3 regions of the Peribacillus sp. TH27 genome follow, and region 3 is predicted to be linked to each of the others. Evidence: a T-box and tRNA genes for the amino acid it is inferred to sense, from the RefSeq annotation. Region 3 holds a T-box; the other regions hold tRNA genes.
What was found. A T-box is a leader RNA that pairs with one kind of tRNA and senses whether it is charged. The one in region 3 lies ahead of pheS (phenylalanine--tRNA ligase subunit alpha), so its partner is inferred to be a tRNA-Phe.
Positions count from the first base shown of each region.

Region 1: it has a tRNA-Phe gene. The T-box ahead of pheS (phenylalanine--tRNA ligase subunit alpha) is inferred to sense a tRNA for this amino acid. The anticodon was not compared.
Region 2: it has a tRNA-Phe gene. The T-box ahead of pheS (phenylalanine--tRNA ligase subunit alpha) is inferred to sense a tRNA for this amino acid. The anticodon was not compared.

Region 1 is NZ_JAEKEV010000002.1:3,783,393-3,787,546, forward strand. It holds rRNA gene JFU24_RS19565 (23S ribosomal RNA) at 1-798, shown strand, start outside; rRNA gene rrf (5S ribosomal RNA) at 915-1,030, shown strand; tRNA gene JFU24_RS19575 (tRNA-Val) at 1,043-1,118, shown strand; tRNA gene JFU24_RS19580 (tRNA-Thr) at 1,130-1,205, shown strand; tRNA gene JFU24_RS19585 (tRNA-Lys) at 1,226-1,301, shown strand; tRNA gene JFU24_RS19590 (tRNA-Leu) at 1,311-1,392, shown strand; tRNA gene JFU24_RS19595 (tRNA-Gly) at 1,401-1,475, shown strand; tRNA gene JFU24_RS19600 (tRNA-Leu) at 1,488-1,576, shown strand; tRNA gene JFU24_RS19605 (tRNA-Arg) at 1,586-1,662, shown strand; tRNA gene JFU24_RS19610 (tRNA-Pro) at 1,672-1,748, shown strand; tRNA gene JFU24_RS19615 (tRNA-Ala) at 1,766-1,841, shown strand; tRNA gene JFU24_RS19620 (tRNA-Met) at 1,868-1,944, shown strand; tRNA gene JFU24_RS19625 (tRNA-Ile) at 1,955-2,031, shown strand; tRNA gene JFU24_RS19630 (tRNA-Ser) at 2,050-2,142, shown strand; tRNA gene JFU24_RS19635 (tRNA-Met) at 2,247-2,320, shown strand; tRNA gene JFU24_RS19640 (tRNA-Asp) at 2,327-2,402, shown strand; tRNA gene JFU24_RS19645 (tRNA-Phe) at 2,425-2,500, shown strand; tRNA gene JFU24_RS19650 (tRNA-His) at 2,518-2,593, shown strand; tRNA gene JFU24_RS19655 (tRNA-Gly) at 2,598-2,671, shown strand; tRNA gene JFU24_RS19660 (tRNA-Ile) at 2,678-2,754, shown strand; tRNA gene JFU24_RS19665 (tRNA-Asn) at 2,767-2,841, shown strand; tRNA gene JFU24_RS19670 (tRNA-Ser) at 2,843-2,933, shown strand; tRNA gene JFU24_RS19675 (tRNA-Glu) at 2,937-3,008, shown strand; gene JFU24_RS19680 (TraR/DksA C4-type zinc finger protein) at 3,049-3,798, opposite strand; gene JFU24_RS19685 (1,4-dihydroxy-2-naphthoate polyprenyltransferase) at 3,944-4,154, opposite strand, start outside.
Region 2 is NZ_JAEKEV010000002.1:2,311,902-2,316,055, forward strand. It holds gene JFU24_RS12590 (hypothetical protein) at 97-300, shown strand; gene JFU24_RS12595 (hypothetical protein) at 392-691, shown strand; gene JFU24_RS12600 (hypothetical protein) at 731-1,069, opposite strand; tRNA gene JFU24_RS12605 (tRNA-Leu) at 1,481-1,561, opposite strand; tRNA gene JFU24_RS12610 (tRNA-Cys) at 1,570-1,643, opposite strand; tRNA gene JFU24_RS12615 (tRNA-Gly) at 1,652-1,726, opposite strand; tRNA gene JFU24_RS12620 (tRNA-Gln) at 1,730-1,804, opposite strand; tRNA gene JFU24_RS12625 (tRNA-His) at 1,843-1,918, opposite strand; tRNA gene JFU24_RS12630 (tRNA-Trp) at 1,936-2,009, opposite strand; tRNA gene JFU24_RS12635 (tRNA-Tyr) at 2,020-2,103, opposite strand; tRNA gene JFU24_RS12640 (tRNA-Thr) at 2,119-2,194, opposite strand; tRNA gene JFU24_RS12645 (tRNA-Phe) at 2,202-2,277, opposite strand; tRNA gene JFU24_RS12650 (tRNA-Asp) at 2,290-2,365, opposite strand; tRNA gene JFU24_RS12655 (tRNA-Met) at 2,371-2,444, opposite strand; tRNA gene JFU24_RS12660 (tRNA-Val) at 2,535-2,610, opposite strand; tRNA gene JFU24_RS12665 (tRNA-Glu) at 2,625-2,699, opposite strand; tRNA gene JFU24_RS12670 (tRNA-Ser) at 2,709-2,800, opposite strand; tRNA gene JFU24_RS12675 (tRNA-Asn) at 2,806-2,880, opposite strand; rRNA gene rrf (5S ribosomal RNA) at 2,890-3,005, opposite strand; rRNA gene JFU24_RS12685 (23S ribosomal RNA) at 3,122-4,154, opposite strand, start outside.
Region 3 is NZ_JAEKEV010000002.1:4,629,516-4,633,669, forward strand. It holds gene JFU24_RS23620 (general stress protein) at 1-178, shown strand, start outside; gene sspI (small acid-soluble spore protein SspI) at 213-422, opposite strand; gene JFU24_RS23630 (TrmH family RNA methyltransferase) at 545-1,303, shown strand; T-box leader at 1,348-1,587, shown strand; gene pheS (phenylalanine--tRNA ligase subunit alpha) at 1,647-2,687, shown strand; gene pheT (phenylalanine--tRNA ligase subunit beta) at 2,715-4,154, shown strand, end outside.

The DNA of each region.
Region 1 (4,154 bases), 850 kb from region 3:
TACAGCTTGTACAGGATAGGTAGGAGCCTGAGAAGCCGGAGCGCTAGCTTCGGTGGAGGCGTTGGTGGGATACTACCCTGGCTGTATTGAAATTCTAACCCGCGCCCCTTATCGGGGTGGGAGACAGTGTCAGGTGGGCAGTTTGACTGGGGCGGTCGCCTCCTAAAGAGTAACGGAGGCGCCCAAAGGTTCCCTCAGAATGGTTGGAAATCATTCGTAGAGTGTAAAGGCACAAGGGAGCTTGACTGCGAGACCTACAAGTCGAGCAGGGACGAAAGTCGGGCTTAGTGATCCGGTGGTTCCGCATGGAAGGGCCATCGCTCAACGGATAAAAGCTACCCCGGGGATAACAGGCTTATCTCCCCCAAGAGTCCACATCGACGGGGAGGTTTGGCACCTCGATGTCGGCTCATCGCATCCTGGGGCTGTAGTCGGTCCCAAGGGTTGGGCTGTTCGCCCATTAAAGCGGTACGCGAGCTGGGTTCAGAACGTCGTGAGACAGTTCGGTCCCTATCCGTCGCGGGCGCAGGAAATTTGAGAGGAGCTGTCCTTAGTACGAGAGGACCGGGATGGACGCACCGCTGGTGTACCAGTTGTCTTGCCAAAGGCATAGCTGGGTAGCTACGTGCGGACGGGATAAGTGCTGAAAGCATCTAAGCATGAAGCCCCCCTCGAGATGAGATTTCCCATAGCGCAAGCTAGTAAGATCCCTGAAAGATGATCAGGTTGATAGGTCAGAGGTGGAAGCGTGGCGACATGTGGAGCTGACTGATACTAATAGATCGAGGACTTAACCACGCTTTAAAAAATGAAATACCTTCTTATTATCTAGTTTTGAAGGAATGAAAATTTCTTCTTGCATTTTTTCAAAAAGACGTTATAATAATAAATGTCTTAAAAAAATGTTAACATTGTTTGGTGGCGATAGCGAAGAGGTCACACCCGTTCCCATTCCGAACACGGCAGTTAAGCTCTTCAGCGCCGATGGTAGTTGGGGGTTTCCCCCTGTGAGAGTAGGACGCCGCCAAGCAGTTACACATATGGAGGATTAGCTCAGCTGGGAGAGCATCTGCCTTACAAGCAGAGGGTCGGCGGTTCGATCCCGTCATCCTCCACCATTTTTACACCTGCCGGTGTAGCTCAACTGGTAGAGCAACTGACTTGTAATCAGTAGGTTGGGGGTTCAAGTCCTCTTGCCGGCACCATCTTTTATTATTAAACGTACGAGCCATTAGCTCAGTTGGTAGAGCATCTGACTTTTAATCAGAGGGTCGAAGGTTCGAATCCTTCATGGCTCACCATTATATTATGCGGGTGTGGCGGAATTGGCAGACGCACCAGACTTAGGATCTGGCGCCGCAAGGCGTGGGGGTTCAAGTCCCTTCACCCGCATCTTTCATGCGGAAGTAGTTCAGTGGTAGAATACAACCTTGCCAAGGTTGGGGTCGCGGGTTCGAATCCCGTCTTCCGCTCCACTTTTCGTATGTGCCGGGGTGGCGGAACTGGCAGACGCACAGGACTTAAAATCCTGCGGTAGGTGACTACCGTACCGGTTCGATTCCGGTCCTCGGCACCATCTTAATATGCGCCCGTAGCTCAATTGGATAGAGCATCTGACTACGAATCAGAAGGTTGTAGGTTCGACTCCCGCCGGGCGCACCATGTTTTTTGCGGGAAGTAGCTCAGCTTGGTAGAGCACTTGGTTTGGGACCAAGGGGTCGCAGGTTCGAATCCTGTCTTCCCGACCACGTGATTTCTAATGAATGGGGCCTTAGCTCAGCTGGGAGAGCGCCTGCCTTGCACGCAGGAGGTCAGCGGTTCGATCCCGCTAGGCTCCACCATTTTTCATCAAAACTTATATTATATTGGCGGTGTAGCTCAGCTGGCTAGAGCGTACGGTTCATACCCGTGAGGTCGGGGGTTCGATCCCCTCCGCCGCTACCAATAAATATAAGGACCTTTAGCTCAGCTGGTTAGAGCAGACGGCTCATAACCGTCCGGTCGTAGGTTCGAGTCCTACAAGGTCCACCATGTAATTTTTTTAGCCACGGAGGTATACCCAAGTTCGGCTGAAGGGATCGGTCTTGAAAACCGACAGGGGAGTCAAATCCCGCGGGGGTTCGAATCCCTCTACCTCCTCCATTTCTTTAAAAGCAGCAAGTTGTTTTGAAACAACCTTTACATAGAGGAAGCGGAAGAAACAATTTACACGAAAACTTGATGCGAGATCGTTTCATTATTACCGTCGCGGGGTGGAGCAGTCCGGTAGCTCGTCGGGCTCATAACCCGAAGGTCGCAGGTTCAAATCCTGTCCCCGCAATTATTAGGTCCCGTGGTGTAGCGGTTAACATGCCTGCCTGTCACGCAGGAGATCGCGGGTTCGATTCCCGTCGGGACCGCCATTATAAAATTTAATACAAATGTGGCTCAGTAGCTCAGTCGGTAGAGCAAAGGACTGAAAATCCTTGTGTCGGCGGTTCGATTCCGTCCTGAGCCACCATTATTTCAAAAATTACGGCGATTGTGGCGAAGTGGTTAACGCACCTGATTGTGGTTCAGGCATTCGTGGGTTCGATTCCCATCAGTCGCCCCATTTCGCGGGTGTAGTTTAGTGGTAAAACCTCAGCCTTCCAAGCTGATGATGAGGGTTCGATTCCCTTCACCCGCTCCAATTTATGGGCCTATAGCTCAGCTGGTTAGAGCGCACGCCTGATAAGCGTGAGGTCGATGGTTCGAGTCCATTTAGGCCCACCATATTCATATTGTTCCGCAGTAGCTCAGTGGTAGAGCATTCGGCTGTTAACCGAACGGTCGTAGGTTCGAGTCCTACCTGCGGAGCCATGGGGAAGTACTCAAGAGGCTGAAGAGGCGCCCCTGCTAAGGGTGTAGGTCGCGTGAGCGGCGCGAGGGTTCAAATCCCTCCTTCTCCGCCATTTGGCCCGTTGGTCAAGCGGTTAAGACACCGCCCTTTCACGGCGGTAACACGGGTTCGAATCCCGTACGGGTCATAAAAAAGAAGCATACATTCTGTATGCTTCTTTTTTTTATTTATTTCTCTTCATTGATATAACTATCTTTTTGTTTATAAGGAATGTCTCCAAGCTGAGATTCAACGTTTTCTTCATCTAATGTATCTTCATAGTTCTTTTGCTTTTTATTCGGGATACCCCTTATTTTTTTTCCTTCGATATCATTTGCTACAAATCCTTCATAGTCTTCAGGAAATCCATCGGTTTCATCTTCTGTTTTATAAAGATTATTATAGCTGTCATGATCGCCCGTGTAATCCGCAGGTGTTTCAGATGTACCAAATTTGGCTACTTCGCCAAAGCTATCTTCTTTATCTACTATTTCACTTCCATGACGGTTTTCAAAATTATTTCCCTTTGATGGAATCAGTACGTCTTCTTCAACTGGTCGATCTTGTATAGTCGGTCGTTCTGGGGCGTGCTCGACACAGTAGAGAGTGGTAGGGATGGCTTCAAGCCGTTCAAAAGGGATTTCAGTATCACAGGTTTTACAATGGCCATAGAAGCCTGCATCTATCGCATTCAATGCATTCTTGACTTTTTCCATTTCAGATTGTGCATGCTCATCTAGTGCCTGGTTTCTTTCCATTTCGAATAATTCGGTTCCAAGGTCAGCGGGATGATTGTCATAGGAGGATAGTTCCCCTACAGATTCTGTCTGACTTTTATTTAGAAGTGATTGTTCATCATTTTTTAGCCTATTATTCAGTTCTTCTTTTTCTATAAGTAGTTCTTTTTTTAAATGTTGCGTTTGTTGTTTGGTTGCCATGTTTATTTCACTCCTTCGAAAGTCTATATCTCATTTGAATAATGGTTGGATGGGTGTCTTATTCATTACCCGAATCGGAGGGGAGGGAAACAAATTGGATAGGAAGCAAAAAAGGACTGAGTCAAATCGACTCAGTCCTTAGAGATTAAATAAGATAGCTGATGAATAATCCAATGGCCATAAGCAGGCCGAAGAAGGTGTTCGTTTGGGCCGTGGCTTTCATCGCAGGGACCATCGTAATAGGTGAAGTTTTACCTACGAAGCCTTTGATAGCTGCCAAGGCTTTCGGAATGCTTAGGAAGGCAAGCAAAATCCATGCTGTAACGCTTCCAGCTAGGACTAATCCTACTAGCCAT
Region 2 (4,154 bases), 2.3 Mb from region 3:
TACAAATTTACCGATTTAACCCCAATGTTAATAGCATAAGAAATGAAGGTGAATGCTTTCACACGGATGCACACTTGATGGAAAGTAGGAGAAGCCATGGAGAAATCGAAGAGTTTACAAGAAATCTATAATGCCAACCGACCAGAAAATAATGAGCTTTTCCGAGCAATACAACAACATCTTCAAATGAAGCATCCAGACAAGCGAATGACAGCTATGAGAACCTTGCAAATAATTGTTGCCGATAGTGTTTCATCTGGAGAGCTGCGTAACGTGGAAAGTCGGCTTTTATACAGTTGAGTTGATACGAAAAAGTTTCTTATCAACTCATCCAGTCTTGTGAGTTATGCAGTTCTGAAATTACCGAACACAGAAAGGAATAACCCCACCATTGAAAAAATTTCTAAACAAAATCAAAATAGCTGGCTCCATTTTGACCATCATACTCATGATATTCACTTTCGGAATTATACTTTTCAACAAAGCTTTCACAGAGCCAGAAGTAGATATTAAGTATTACAAGATAGGGCATGTCGAACACAGGCCAAATATTTGGGAGGGCATGAGTAAAGAAGAATACCAAAAAATAAAATATTTAGAGGAACAGAAAACATTCAATTATGATCTCTACGAACCAGAGCTGCTTGACGCAGAAGGAAATCCGATTATTGAAGAAAATGTTGAATACTAAAAAAAATGTGCCCGATTTGGACACATCTTTTTTGTTTACTTATAAATGCAATGCTCCGAAATTAGGCTTCGTTTTCTCAGTGGTAGAAATCCATTCTCCTAATTCATCGAAATATTTTTGAACTTCTTCTTTAGTTTTGGTTTCTGAAGCATCCCAAATATCTGATAAGAAATATCCTAAATCGTTTGGATATGAAATTGATTCTCTGTCAAATGCTTTTTCAATAGCAGGACTGCCGTGTTTATCGCCTTCGTCACCATGAATTTTCATAGTAATAACAGTCCATCCATTTTCTTTTTTTATAAGAGTGTAATTGTCATAATGGCCCCAACGATTGCTATGAACACGTAATTTAAAATCTTCACCGATATTATTCAAATTTTCCCCTCTCTTCCCATAATACTACAACTGTATTTTACCACCAGAACGCGGTAAATGACGAACTTCACGGTATTTAATATCAGCAATTTAATATCCTTTTCTGTCATTGTTACCAATGGTCGTTTAATCGCATTAAATTGTTCTCGATAATATTTCAAAGTATGAGGACAAAGATTCCTTAATTGGCAGTCTTCAAAGAATAATTTAAACTCCAATTCATCAGATTTAACGTAAGTAGTTTTTGTAACAATTCTTAATTCATCTTCCTATAGTAAATTTCCTCCTTTACTCATCGCACACTACCCCGCACAATATTTGTACATATTCTGTAGTGCGTGATAAACACAAAAAAGCTTCACACAATTAAGTGTGAAGCTTGAAGTAATAGCTTTTCTTCGCTATTGGTGATACCGGTGGCCGGGGTCGAACCGGCACTCCAGAGGAACACGATTTTGAGTCGTGCGCGTCTGCCAATTCCGCCACACCGGCATTTTTGTTGGAGGCGGCAACCGGAATCGAACCGGTGGTAAAGGTTTTGCAGACCTCTGCCTTACCGCTTGGCTATGCCGCCAACGTTTTTGGAGCGAAAGACGGGATTCGAACCCGCGACCCCAACCTTGGCAAGGTTGTATTCTACCACTGAACTACTTTCGCGAATGGCTGGGCTAGAAGGGATCGAACCTTCGCATGACGGAATCAAAATCCGTTGCCTTACCGCTTGGCTATAGCCCATTAACGTTATACTTATTATACCATCATTTATTAAAAAATGGGGCGACTGATGGGAATCGAACCCACGAATGCCTGAACCACAATCAGGTGCGTTAACCACTTCGCCACAATCGCCATTATAAAATTAAAATTGGCAGGGGTAGTAGGACTCGAACCCACACTGGAGGTTTTGGAGACCTCTGTTCTACCTTTAAACTATACCCCTATAAATAAAATGGTGGAGGGGGGCAGATTCGAACTGCCGAACCCGAAGGAGCGGATTTACAGTCCGCCGCGTTTAGCCACTTCGCTACCCCTCCGCATATGGATGTTACTGGTGCCGGCAAGAGGACTTGAACCCCCAACCTACTGATTACAAGTCAGTTGCTCTACCAGTTGAGCTACACCGGCACTACAATGGTGGCTCAGGACGGAATCGAACCGCCGACACAAGGATTTTCAGTCCTTTGCTCTACCGACTGAGCTACTGAGCCAAACAATAAAAATGGCGGTCCCGACGGGAATCGAACCCGCGATCTCCTGCGTGACAGGCAGGCATGTTAACCGCTACACCACGGGACCATAGATTGCGGGGACAGGATTTGAACCTGCGACCTTCGGGTTATGAGCCCGACGAGCTACCGGACTGCTCCACCCCGCGACGTTAATAATGCTGCTATTGCATCAAGTTTTCGTGTTAACAGTTTCATTATATCTGATATATAGAAACAACTTGTTGCTTTTTAAAAAATGGTGGAGGATGACGGGATCGAACCGCCGACCCTCTGCTTGTAAGGCAGATGCTCTCCCAGCTGAGCTAATCCTCCATATGTTTTCGGAATGGTGACCCGTACGGGATTCGAACCCGTGTTACCGCCGTGAAAGGGCGGTGTCTTAACCGCTTGACCAACGGGCCAGTTGTAAATGGCGGAGAGCAAGGGATTTGAACCCTTGAGACAGGGTTACCCGTCTACACGATTTCCAATCGTGCTCCTTCGGCCACTCGGACAGCTCTCCAATAATGGCTCCGCAGGTAGGACTCGAACCTACGACCGTTCGGTTAACAGCCGAATGCTCTACCACTGAGCTACTGCGGAACGATATAAGCTTGGCGACGTCCTACTCTCACAGGGGGAAACCCCCAACTACCATCGGCGCTGAAGAGCTTAACTGCCGTGTTCGGAATGGGAACGGGTGTGACCTCTTCGCTATCGTCACCAAACATTATTAACATTTTTTCAAGACATATATTATTATAACGTCTTTTTGAGAAAATGCAAGAAGAAATTTTCATTCCTTCAAAACTAGATAATAAGAAGGTATTTCATTTTTTAAAGCGTGGTTAAGTCCTCGATCTATTAGTATCAGTCAGCTCCACATGTCGCCACGCTTCCACCTCTGACCTATCAACCTGATCATCTTTCAGGGATCTTACTAGCTTGCGCTATGGGAAATCTCATCTCGAGGGGGGCTTCATGCTTAGATGCTTTCAGCACTTATCCCGTCCGCACGTAGCTACCCAGCTATGCCTTTGGCAAGACAACTGGTACACCAGCGGTGCGTCCATCCCGGTCCTCTCGTACTAAGGACAGCTCCTCTCAAATTTCCTGCGCCCGCGACGGATAGGGACCGAACTGTCTCACGACGTTCTGAACCCAGCTCGCGTACCGCTTTAATGGGCGAACAGCCCAACCCTTGGGACCGACTACAGCCCCAGGATGCGATGAGCCGACATCGAGGTGCCAAACCTCCCCGTCGATGTGGACTCTTGGGGGAGATAAGCCTGTTATCCCCGGGGTAGCTTTTATCCGTTGAGCGATGGCCCTTCCATGCGGAACCACCGGATCACTAAGCCCGACTTTCGTCCCTGCTCGACTTGTAGGTCTCGCAGTCAAGCTCCCTTGTGCCTTTACACTCTACGAATGATTTCCAACCATTCTGAGGGAACCTTTGGGCGCCTCCGTTACTCTTTAGGAGGCGACCGCCCCAGTCAAACTGCCCACCTGACACTGTCTCCCACCCCGATAAGGGGCGCGGGTTAGAATTTCAATACAGCCAGGGTAGTATCCCACCAACGCCTCCACCGAAGCTAGCGCTCCGGCTTCTCAGGCTCCTACCTATCCTGTACAAGCTGTACCAAAATTCAATATCAGGCTGCAGTAAAGCTCCACGGGGTCTTTCCGTCCTGTCGCGGGTAACCTGCATCTTCACAGGTACTATAATTTCACCGAGTCTCTCGTTGAGACAGTGCCCAGATCGTTACACCTTTCGTGCGGGTCGGAACTTACCCGACAAGGAATTTCGCTACCTTAGGACCGTTATAGTTACGGCCGCCGTTTACTGGGGCTTCGGTTCAAAGCTTCGCTTGCGC
Region 3 (4,154 bases):
CTTCACAGATGAAGGATCTGGAGATTTACGCAGCTTTTTCACGAAATACGGCTACTCTTATGATGAGACAAAAGCGATGCTTGAAGAAGTGAGCGCAAAAAAATTCATCTTGCTGCTCGATGAAGAAGTATCTATCGATGAACTAAAGTCAGGCTTTGATAAAGTAGTGCCGAAGTAAGCGAATACAAAAAAATAACAGCCTGCGAGGGCTGTTATTTTTTTAATCCTGATTCGAGAACAGTAATCATTTCATGTTTTTCCTGCTCAGATGAATTTTGCCAAATGACCTCGAATAATACGCCCAATCCAGGAAGCATTTTTTCCTCGCCATTCTGAATTGCATCGACAATCGTGTCTTCTAGCTGCTCTTGAGTATTCCCGGTTACGTTTTGAATGATCGCATTCCTTAGGTTTAAATTCACATTTATTCCTCCTCTTACACATAATGACTCACATTAATAGCATTTCACAAACTGGCATGCAATATGTATGTAAATTGCGTTATAATAGGACAATCAGTGTAAAGTTAAAGGAGCGTTTACCCTTGAAATATATTGAATCCGTAAAAAACCCGCAAGTGAAGCAATGGAAAAAGCTATTGACGAAGAAAGAGCGCGACAAAACAGGGAAATATTTAGTCGAAGGCTTTCACCTCGTTGAAGAAGCGTTAAAAGAAGAAATCGTCATTGAAGTGATTGTTAATGAAGAAACAGAAATGCCTGCCCATTTTACACTAGAAGGCACAGAAGTCATTTATGTTAAAAATGATATTATGAAAGCGATTTGTGATACAGAGACCCCTCAGGGAATTGCAGCTGTATGTGAGCAGAAATCAATTAGTATGGCGTCCATTAATCCGGATAAACTATTGTTGATAGATGCGGTACAGGATCCAGGGAATCTCGGAACGATGATTCGGACGGCAGATGCGGCTGGAATTGATGCTGTCATTCTCGGCGAAGGCTGTGCAGATCTGTATAATCCGAAAGTGGTCCGTTCGACGCAAGGAAGCCTGTTTCATATGCCTGTCATCAAAGGAAACCTTTCTGAAATCATCGATGAATTGAAGCAAAAAGGCACACCGGTTTACGGCACAGCCCTTGAAGGAGCCTCGCCATTTGAAGAAGTGGAAAAGTCCTCTCGATTTGCTTTGCTTGTTGGTAATGAAGGACAGGGAGTAGCAAAGGGATTGCTAGAGAAAACTACGAAAAACCTCTATATTCCTATCTACGGGAAAAGCGAATCTCTTAATGTAGGGATTGCGGCTGGGATTTTAATGTACCATTTACGAAAATCAATTTGAAACGGCTGACGAATTATAATATAATAAAACAGAATTTTATAATGAAAACAACGATGACAAAGAGTAGTAACTTAAGATATCCATAACCAGGGAAAAAATGCCGTGACTGAAAGCATTTTTATGGCGCTGCTTAAGGGAATTCACCTTTCGAGTTGGCATTGGGAAGACATAGGGTCCGAAAAATGTTCCGGTGAAGAGCCGTTATTTTTATGAAGTGAGTGCGAAGTTTTTTTGCTTGTGCACTAATAAGGGTGGTACCGCGATACATAAACCTCGTCCCTTTCTGGGATTGGGGTTTTTTTGTGTTTATTTTTACAAAAGGAAAATAAAGGAGGAAGACATGATGCAGGAACGTTTACTAGAACTGCAGGAAGAAGCGTTGCAAAAAGTTGCCGCAGCTTCCGAACTAAAGGAACTGAATGAAGTCCGTGTTTCTTATTTAGGGAAAAAAGGACCTATCACTGAGGTATTGCGTGGCATGGGTAAATTGTCAGCGGAGGAACGGCCGAAAATCGGTGCTCTTGCTAATGATGTTCGTGAAGCAATCGCTTCAAAAATTGAGGAGAAACAAAAAGCTCTTGAAACAGCTGCTGTCAATGCAAAGCTAGCAACAGAAACCATTGATGTTACACTTCCAGGACGACCGGTTAACAAGGGGAATCTTCACCCATTAACACGTGTTGTAGAAGAAATTGAAGATTTATTCATCGGTATGGGTTACACAGTTGCAGAAGGTCCAGAAGTCGAAAGCGACTACTACAATTTTGAGGCATTAAACCTGCCGAAAAGCCATCCGGCACGTGATATGCAGGACTCTTTCTACATCACAGATGAAATCCTAATGCGTACACACACTTCACCGGTACAAGCTAGAACGATGGAAAAACATAAAGGCCAAGGCCCTGTTAAAATTATTTGCCCTGGTAAAGTATATCGCCGTGATAACGATGACGCGACACACTCCCATCAATTCCAACAAATTGAAGGCCTGGTCATCGATGAAAACATCAGCATGAGCGACCTGAAAGGTACGCTTGACGTGTTTGCGAAAAAAGTATTTGGTCAAGACCGTGAAATCCGTCTTCGTCCAAGTTTCTTCCCATTTACAGAACCATCTGTTGAAGTTGATATTTCTTGTAAAATCTGCGGTGGAAAAGGCTGCAGCGTCTGTAAACAAACAGGCTGGATTGAAGTGCTGGGCGGCGGGATTGTTCACCCGAACGTACTTGAAATGGCTGGATTCGATTCGGAAAAATACTCAGGATTCGCTTTTGGAATCGGTGTGGAACGAATCGCAATGTTGAAATACGGTGTGGATGATATCCGTCACTTCTATACAAATGATGTTCGTTTCTTAAAACAATTCCATCATCACGAAGCATAAATTTTATTTTAAAAAGGAGGACCTACCATGTTTGTGTCATATAAATGGTTGCAAGATTATGTAGACCTTTCCGGCATCAATGCAACAGAGCTTGCTGACAAAATCACAAAAAGCGGTATTGAGGTTGAAGGGGTAGAAAAGAAAAGTGAAGGGCTTAAAGGAGTTGTCATCGGACATGTACTTGAACGTGAACAGCATCCAAATGCCGATAAATTGAATAAATGTCTAGTCGATATCGGGTCAGAATATCCCGTTCAAATCATTTGTGGTGCACCGAATGTCGATAAAGGTCAAAAAGTCGCAGTGGCTACTGTCGGCGCTGTGCTTCCGGGCAACTTCAAAATTAAGAAAGCAAAACTTCGCGGAGAAGAATCGCACGGTATGATTTGTTCGCTTCAAGAATTGGGTTTTGAATCCAAGCTTGTGTCTAAAGACTATGCAACAGGCATCTTCGTGTTTCCAAATGATGCGGAAGTAGGTAAAGATGCATTAGAAGAGCTTGGCTTAAGCGATGAAGTGCTGGAACTTGGCTTAACCCCAAACCGCTCTGACGCTTTGAGCATGCTTGGTGTTGCCTACGAAGTAGGGGCTATTCTTGGTCGGGAAGTAAAATGGCCGGTTATCGAGAATGAAGAAGCAGCTGAAAAAGCATCAGATTATATTAGTGTCAAAGTGGAAGCGAAAGCAGATAATCCATTATACATCGCTAAAATCATCAAAGATGTAAAAGTCGGTCCGTCACCGCTTTGGATGCAGACTCGCCTTATGTCTGCAGGTATTCGTCCGCATAATAACGTAGTCGATATTACGAACTACATTTTGCTTGAATATGGTCAACCGCTACATGCATTTGATTATGATCGTTTTGGTTCAAAAGAAATTGTCATTCGCAGAGCAAAAGATGCAGAAAAAGTGGTCACATTGGATGAAACGGAACGTACTTTGACACCTGAACATTTAGTAATCACCAATGGCAACGAGCCGGTTGCAATTGCTGGAGTGATGGGCGGAGCTAATTCCGAAGTGAAAAATGATACAACGAATATAATTATTGAAAGTGCTTATTTTGCCGGTACCGTTGTTCGTAAAGCTTCAAAAGACCACGGTTTACGCAGTGAAGCCAGTGCCCGTTTTGAAAAAGGAGTCGATCCAGCCAGGGTACGTGAAGCTGGAGAGCGTGCTGCTCAATTAATTGCACAGTATGCAGGTGGTACAATTCTGCAAGGAACAGCAGAAGTTGACGAATTAACAATGGAACCTGCTGTAATAAGCATCACACTTGAAAAAATCAACACACTTCTTGGTACTGGCATGACGGTATCTGAAGTAGAGTCGATCTTCAAACGCCTGCAATTTGGAGTAGAGCTTGACAATGAAACGTTCACAATCACAGTCCCGACCCGCCGCGGTGACATTACGATTGAAGCGGATTTAGTTGAAGAAGCGGCACGTTTATATGGGTATGAC